DNA from 3 places in the Breoghania sp. genome. Region 1 is predicted to be linked to each of the others. Evidence: predicted binding sites of a transcription regulator. Region 1 holds the regulator's gene; each other region holds the start of a gene.
The links. Region 1 encodes PhoB, which activates phosphate uptake and scavenging genes when phosphate is short. Its sites were predicted from a motif close to TGTCATNNANCTGTCAT; they were not measured.
Positions count from the first base shown of each region.

Region 2: the regulator PhoB is predicted to act here: its motif matches at 1,066-1,082, upstream of ABGM93_RS17085 (DUF465 domain-containing protein).
Region 3: the regulator PhoB is predicted to act here: its motif matches at 961-977, upstream of ABGM93_RS07195 (pyruvate kinase).

Region 1 is NZ_OY771475.1:2,269,671-2,271,870, forward strand. It holds gene ABGM93_RS09800 (aspartate aminotransferase family protein) at 1-6, opposite strand, end outside; gene ABGM93_RS09805 (GcrA family cell cycle regulator) at 375-899, shown strand; gene phoB (phosphate regulon transcriptional regulator PhoB) at 1,082-1,777, opposite strand; gene phoU (phosphate signaling complex protein PhoU) at 1,818-2,200, opposite strand, start outside.
Region 2 is NZ_OY771475.1:3,933,262-3,935,461, forward strand. It holds gene ABGM93_RS17075 (GGDEF domain-containing protein) at 1-220, shown strand, start outside; gene ABGM93_RS17080 (DUF465 domain-containing protein) at 353-559, opposite strand; gene ABGM93_RS17085 (DUF465 domain-containing protein) at 1,114-1,290, shown strand; gene ABGM93_RS17090 (MarC family protein) at 1,599-2,200, shown strand, end outside.
Region 3 is NZ_OY771475.1:1,640,739-1,642,938, forward strand. It holds gene ABGM93_RS07190 (NAD-glutamate dehydrogenase) at 1-803, shown strand, start outside; gene ABGM93_RS07195 (pyruvate kinase) at 1,107-2,200, shown strand, end outside.

The DNA of each region.
Region 1 (2,200 bases):
ACTCATCATCCGATCCCCAGTCAAACAGGGCCAGAAACAAAGCGTGCCGCCAATGTGGCGGCACGGCTGCGAAGGACCTATATACACCGCCAGCGCCCGATAGTGTCAATGCAAAGCTTGACCGGATAAATTGCTCTGAAACCGGGCATAACTGCCTCAGCTTAACTGGGGAAAACCGAGGTTATCCGCCGTTTTTGCATGAGGCAGGGTTGCGACGGCTTTCCGCCATATTGTACTCTGCGGGCACTCAGACACGACATCTCGTGTGGCGGACCGAGTTCGTAACCAATCTGTTAAATCTGGCAGGCGTCATCCGGCGGCTGAAGACTGAGTATATCCGTTGAGAAGCGGCTATTCGGCGGAGTTGTTATCAAATGTCCTGGACAACCGAACGCGTTGATCTTCTGAAGAGGCTTTGGTCAGAAGGTCTGAGCGCAAGTCAAATTGCCACCGAACTTGGTGGCGTTACTCGTAATGCTGTAATCGGCAAGGTGCACCGGCTTGGACTCTCCGGCCGTGCGAAAACCGCCAGCGCCCCTGCAAAGCCGCGACGCACCCGTCCTGCGGCATCTGCGCCCACCACCCGGCCTGCGGCCCCGCCCGCAGCCCCGCGTACGGTTGGCGCGACGGCGCTGAAGGCGGAAGCGGCACCCGTTGCCGTGGTCGCGGCCCAGCCTGCCCCGGTGGCCGAGCTGGTGATCCCCGAAGAACAGCGTGCCACGATCCTTCAGCTCAACGAGCGGACCTGCAAATGGCCCATCGGCGATCCGAGCCGCGAGGATTTCTATTTCTGCGGTCGCAATTCGGAGCCGGGCGTCCCCTACTGCCCGCACCATTGCCGCATCGCCTACCAGCCCATGAACGACCGCAAGCGCGGCGGGCAGCGGGCTCGGGGCTGATCGCGAGACCGGGCGACCTGCCCTCATGCGGGCCGGTCAAACGAAAATTGGCTTCCCCATCACGCATGTGACGGACAAGCCCTGATCTACAGAGAAACGGCCGCTTCCAAAGCGGCCGTTTTCTTGTATTTCAGATCTGCAATACGGGATCTACGCGCGAACGCGCGGCGTCGTTCGCGGCCTCAGGCTGCCGCGAACTGGTCATTGAAGGCATAACCGGAGCCGCGCACGGTGCGGATCGGATCCTTCGCCTTGCCGCGATTGATCGCCTTGCGCAGACGACCGACATGAACATCGACGGTGCGCTCGTCGACATAGACATCATGGCCCCAGACCCCGTCGAGCAACTGCTCGCGCGAGAAGACGCGGCCTGGCGCCTGCATCAGAAACTCCAGAAGGCGGAATTCCGTCGGCCCCAGATGAATCTCGCGGCCCGAGCGATAGACCCGGCGGGTTTCGCGATCGAGCTCGATGTCACCGGAGCGCAATTGCGAGGACACCACCTCCGGTTTGGAGCGGCGCAGGATCGCCGCCACGCGGGCCACCAGTTCGGGGATCGAGAAGGGTTTCACGACATAATCGTCAGCTCCGGTGGAGAGACCGCGAATGCGCTCCGCCTCTTCGCCGCGCGCTGTCAGCAGGATGATCGGCAGGCGGTCGGTCTCCTCGCGTGCACGCAGGCGCCGACACAACTCGATGCCGGAAAGCCCCGGCAGCATCCAGTCCAGCAACAGAAGATCCGGCTGCGACTCGCGCAGCAAGATCTCGGCGTCGTCGCCCCTTGCACAGGTCTCGACCACGTAGCCTTCCGCTTCCAGATTGTATTGCAGAAGCAGCCTGAGCGGTTCCTCATCCTCTACGACAAGAACCTTCGCCATTCCTTAGGTCTCCAGCCTCATTCCAGTCTGCGCGTCGAGATCAGCTCTCGCCGTCATCAGCGGAGTATTCCGTCTCGTCGGCACGCGGGCGCTCGTCCGTGAGCTGCTCGCCGGTGATCATGTAGTGGATGTTTTCCGCGATATTGGTCGCGTGGTCGCCGATACGCTCAATGTTCTTGGCACAGAACAGAAGATGCGCGCACATGGAGATATTGCGCGGATCCTCCATCATATAGGTGAGCAACTCGCGGAACAGGGAAGTGTAGAGCCGATCGATCTCCTCGTCGCGCTCACGCACGTTGCGGGCTTCCTCGGCATTGCTCTGCGTGTAGGCATCCAGAACAGTCTTGAGCTGCTGCATGGCCAGTTCCGCCATGTGCTCCACACCAATGACAAGCTTCTTGGAATGAAACTCGCCATTGA
Region 2 (2,200 bases), 1.7 Mb from region 1:
CGTCGCCCTGTTGTGGAAGACCGCCGATCAGGAGGCGCGTTCCGTGGCGCTGGAGGTTAACCGGGCGCTGGCGGACAACCCGTTCCGCCATGAGGGGCGGCGCTATCCGCTTTCCGCCTCCCTCGGTGTCGCGCGTCTTTGCGGCGATGACCGGGCGGGGAGTGTGCTTGATCGAGCCGATCGCGATATGTATCGCGCCAAGACGGGCTTGCGCTTCTAGCACTGCCTGGCGGAGTGTTCACAATGAAAGATGTCGGCGCGTCGTGACGGCGCGCCTTGCGGTTGTTTCAAAAAAAATATGCGGCTGCGCCCTGGGCGGGCGCGCGGAATTGTTTTTCCCCGATAATGCCTGTCAGGCGATGATGTCGGGAAGGAGCCGGTCCTCGATGGAGGTGATCCGATCCTTCAGGCAGAGCTTTTTCTTCTTCAGACGCTGCATCTGAATTGCATCGGCCCTGCCGGTCTCGATAAGCGCCTCGATCGAGGCATCGAGATCGCGGTGCTCCTGACGCAATTGCGCAAGTTCCGAACGCAGCGCATCTTCCATGTCTTCTGTCATTTTTGCTTCCACAGACGCAGCCCCTTTCCTGTCTCCACCCAGGATACGGGCGGGACAAGAGGTCGGGCGCGAACGAACCGGACAGTCCAAACGGCAAGGCGGCAAGTCTGCCAATGATCGCAATGTAGCATAGCGAAAGCGCGAAGGGGATCGAAGAGCGCGCGGGCGGGGGGAAAGCTGTGTGGGGGGCGCGATGTCTTGCCAGAGCGGGGTGTAGGGTGTCCTTGCGTAATCGCTGTGCGTGTTTTCCCGCATGTCATTGAGAACAGGGAGGGTTATTGCTCAGGTCGCGACGTTCGGTCACGCCGGGAGCCTTGCGAAATTCCGCCAGGGCAGGCACCCGTGACCGGACGTCATTTATTTTCAGCGCGTTAGTGGCTCGTCCCCTCGGGCGGTATTGTGTGCACGTCGCGCAATTTCCAAGAAATTGCCCGGAAATCGTACGACCGATGTGATCAATTCGTTCACTCACGGGCGGCGCGGCGTTCGACACCGTTCTCAGCCTGTGTCACACTCTTGTTGTTCTAGCCGAACTACATAGGAGGCTTTGCCCAATGTCCTTGCAGTCGCATCTCTTAGAGCTTGAACGGCGCCATGCTGACCTGGAACGCGAAATCGAAAAAGCGATGGTCAGTCCGAGCACGGATAATCTTGAAATCGCTGATCTGAAGCGCCGAAAACTGCATTTAAAGGACGAGATCGTACGCCTTCGCAAGGAGACCATTCACTGATTTTCGGTTTGGCCCGCGAGGCTGAAAAGCCCGCGTGAGGCTTGATATAACCGCGGTCCCGGATGCGGGATCGCGGTTTTTATTTGCCGGCGACCGTTGGGTCCTGTTCCTCCAGCCGTTGGCGGACCTGTACAGCGAAGGCGCTATATGCAAATTGCCTTCCCGGCAAACTGTCTTCCCAGCAAATTGTCTTTTCGGGAAATTGCCTTCCCGCTTATTTGCCTCATTTACTAGAGATAATGGGCCTGCGCGGTGCCCATCTGATCTTCATTTCCCGTTACGCCAGTTCATCGAGGCCACAAGAGAGCATGTCACCCGAACTATCCTTGGCCAATGCGCTGCATCAGTTCGCGACGTTGTTCGCCGTCATTGATCCGGTGGGTACAGTGCCGGTCTTCATTGCGGTGACCGCCTCCGTCGCCCACGATCGGCGTCGCTCGGTGGCCTTTCGGGCGGTGCTTTTCGCAGCCCTGGTGCTGATGGGGTTTCTGATTGCCGGTCAGCCGGTCCTCAATGCCATCAGCGTCAACCTGACCTCGTTCCAGATCGCTGGCGGCATCGTGCTGTTCCTGTTCGCGCTGACGATGATTTTCGGGGATTCCAAGCCGGAAAAGGAGATTTCCGAGGTCTCCAGGAATGTTGCGGAATGGGCGGTCTACCCGCTGGCGATCCCCTCCATCGCCTCGCCTGGGGCGATGTTGGCTGTCGTTGTGCTCACCGACAACAACATCCATTCCATTCCCGCGCAGGCAATGACCGCGGGGATCACGTTGATGGTTCTGGGCTTGTCCCTCTTGTTGATGCTCGCAGCCATGCCCGTGCAACGCATGATTGGAAAAGCCGGGGCCTCAATCGTCAGCCGGGTGATGGGGCTCATCCTGGCCGCGGTCGCGGTCGATCACGTGATCAA
Region 3 (2,200 bases), 630 kb from region 1:
ATCGCGGCGGCCCCACCTTCCTGACCCGTATCGGCGATCAGACGGGCGCCTCAGCGGCTGAAATCGCGCAGACATTCGCTGCGGTACGCGGCTCCTACAAGCTGATCTCCCTGCATGGCGAGATCGACGCCCTCGACAATGAGATCCCGGGTGAAACCCAGCTGGAGCTCTATTCCGCGGTGCAGGACCTCACCCTCGACCAGACCGTATGGTTCCTGCGCGAAGTGTCGTTCGCCGAAGGCATTGAAGCCGTGATCGAGCGATTCCAGACGGGTATCTCGCGGCTTTCGCCGCAGATGCCGGATATCCTGCCGGATGCGCTGCGCACACTCGTTGCGAAACAGGGACGGGAATGGACTGAGGCCGGGGTACCCGCCTCCCTTGCGAACCGCATCGCACGGCTGGCAGTGGATGTGATGATCCCGAACATCATTCTGATCGCCGAAAGTGTGGAACGTTCTCCCGAAGAGGTCGCGCCTGTTTTCTTCGACGTCTCAAGCACCTTCCGCATCGGCCGGATCGATGCGCTGGCGCGCGATCTTCATATCTCCGATTACTATGATGGGCTGGCGCTTGACCGGGCCCGCTCCACCCTTGCCGATGCACATCGCAAGATTACGGCGCAGGTCCTTCGCACCGCCACCGGCAAGCTGGATGGCGCCATGGACAGTTGGGTCGCTGCCAACCGCGAAGACGTCAGCCGAACGACGCGCGCCGTGACGGAAATAACCGAGACCGATGCGTTGACCGTCTCGAAATTCTCCGTCGCCGCCAGCTTGCTGGCGGATCTCGCTCGGGGCTGAACAGCCCCGTATCGTTTGTCGAGGCAGGTCGAAACACGGCGCGCGGCGTAAAACCGCGCGCCTTTTCTCGCTCGGTTTTCCATTTCTTCTTCATCGCCAAGCACCCCGCACCGGGCCCGCGGAGGTATTTCCCGGATACCGAACTTTTTTCTTGGCATGTCATCTATCTGCTACAAAGTCCTGTATCTTTCGACTTGAGACAGCTTGCAGGGGGCCAGCTTCCCTGCGCCCCCGATTGGCATCGCCTGTCCCTGGACTGGCCGCCCTCCCCTCTGGTCGTTACTTTTTTCTGCAGGAGACTTGATGACACCAATCAACCTCGGCGAAATTCTCAATGAGATCGAGGCATTACGCTCAACGATCGTGACCGACTCGAAAACGATCGCCCACCGTTGGGCCGGCTGGATCGAGGATGACTCGTTTCATGCCAGCGCGATGAACTTCAGCCACTATCTCGCGTTGCGCCGTCAGGACATCCGCCCTCTGCAAGAGCGCATGAGCCGATGCGGTCTGTCGTCTCTGGGGCGTGCGGAAGGGCGCGTCATCCCCACGCTTGATGCGGTGGCGAACCTGTTGCGCGTCGCAACCGGCCAAAGGCCCCACCTTGTTCCGCTGAATGACGATTTTTATGCGGGCGCGGCCCGGATCTCGGCGCGCAGCGAACAACTCTTCGGCAGGCTCTCCCCCCATAGCCCGGTTTCGCTGCTGGTAACGCTGCCAAGCGAAGCGGCGGAAGACCCGGACTTCGCCCTGCGTCTCGCCGGGCTTGGCGTGGAGGCGGTGCGCATCAACTGCGCACATGACAATGAAGCTGCCTGGGACCGGATGATCGCCAACGTGGAAAAGGCGGCGGAGAAGAGCAACTGGCGAATGAAGGTGCTGATGGACCTGGCGGGCCCCAAGCTTCGCACTGGCGCCCTGCGCGAGGTGAAAGGCGGCAAGCGGATCTGGAGCGGCGATGAACTCGCGATCACCCTGCCCGGAGAACTCAAGTCCGCGCCCGAGCATGTTCTGGCAATCGAATGCACGAATCCGCGGGCGTTAAGGTCGGTGGAAACCGGCAATCGCGTTCTCATCGATGACGGAAAAGTCGTATCAGAAATCACGCAATGTCTTCCCTGGGGCGTCATGGTGCGGATCGTGACCGCGCCGAAGAACAAGGGTTACAAGCTGAAATCGGAAAAGGGGCTGAATTTTCCCGACACCGATCTGGAAATCGATGCCCTCACGCCGTGCGATATCGAGGCGCTCTCCTTCATCGCCCATCGCGCGGACGGGGTGGAGTATTCCTTTGTCCAGACGCCCGAGGACGTGGCCCTGCTTCAAAGCCACCTTGCGCGCGAACGCCCGCATGACTGGCAGAAACTTGGCCTCGTCCTCAAGATCGAGACGGAGCA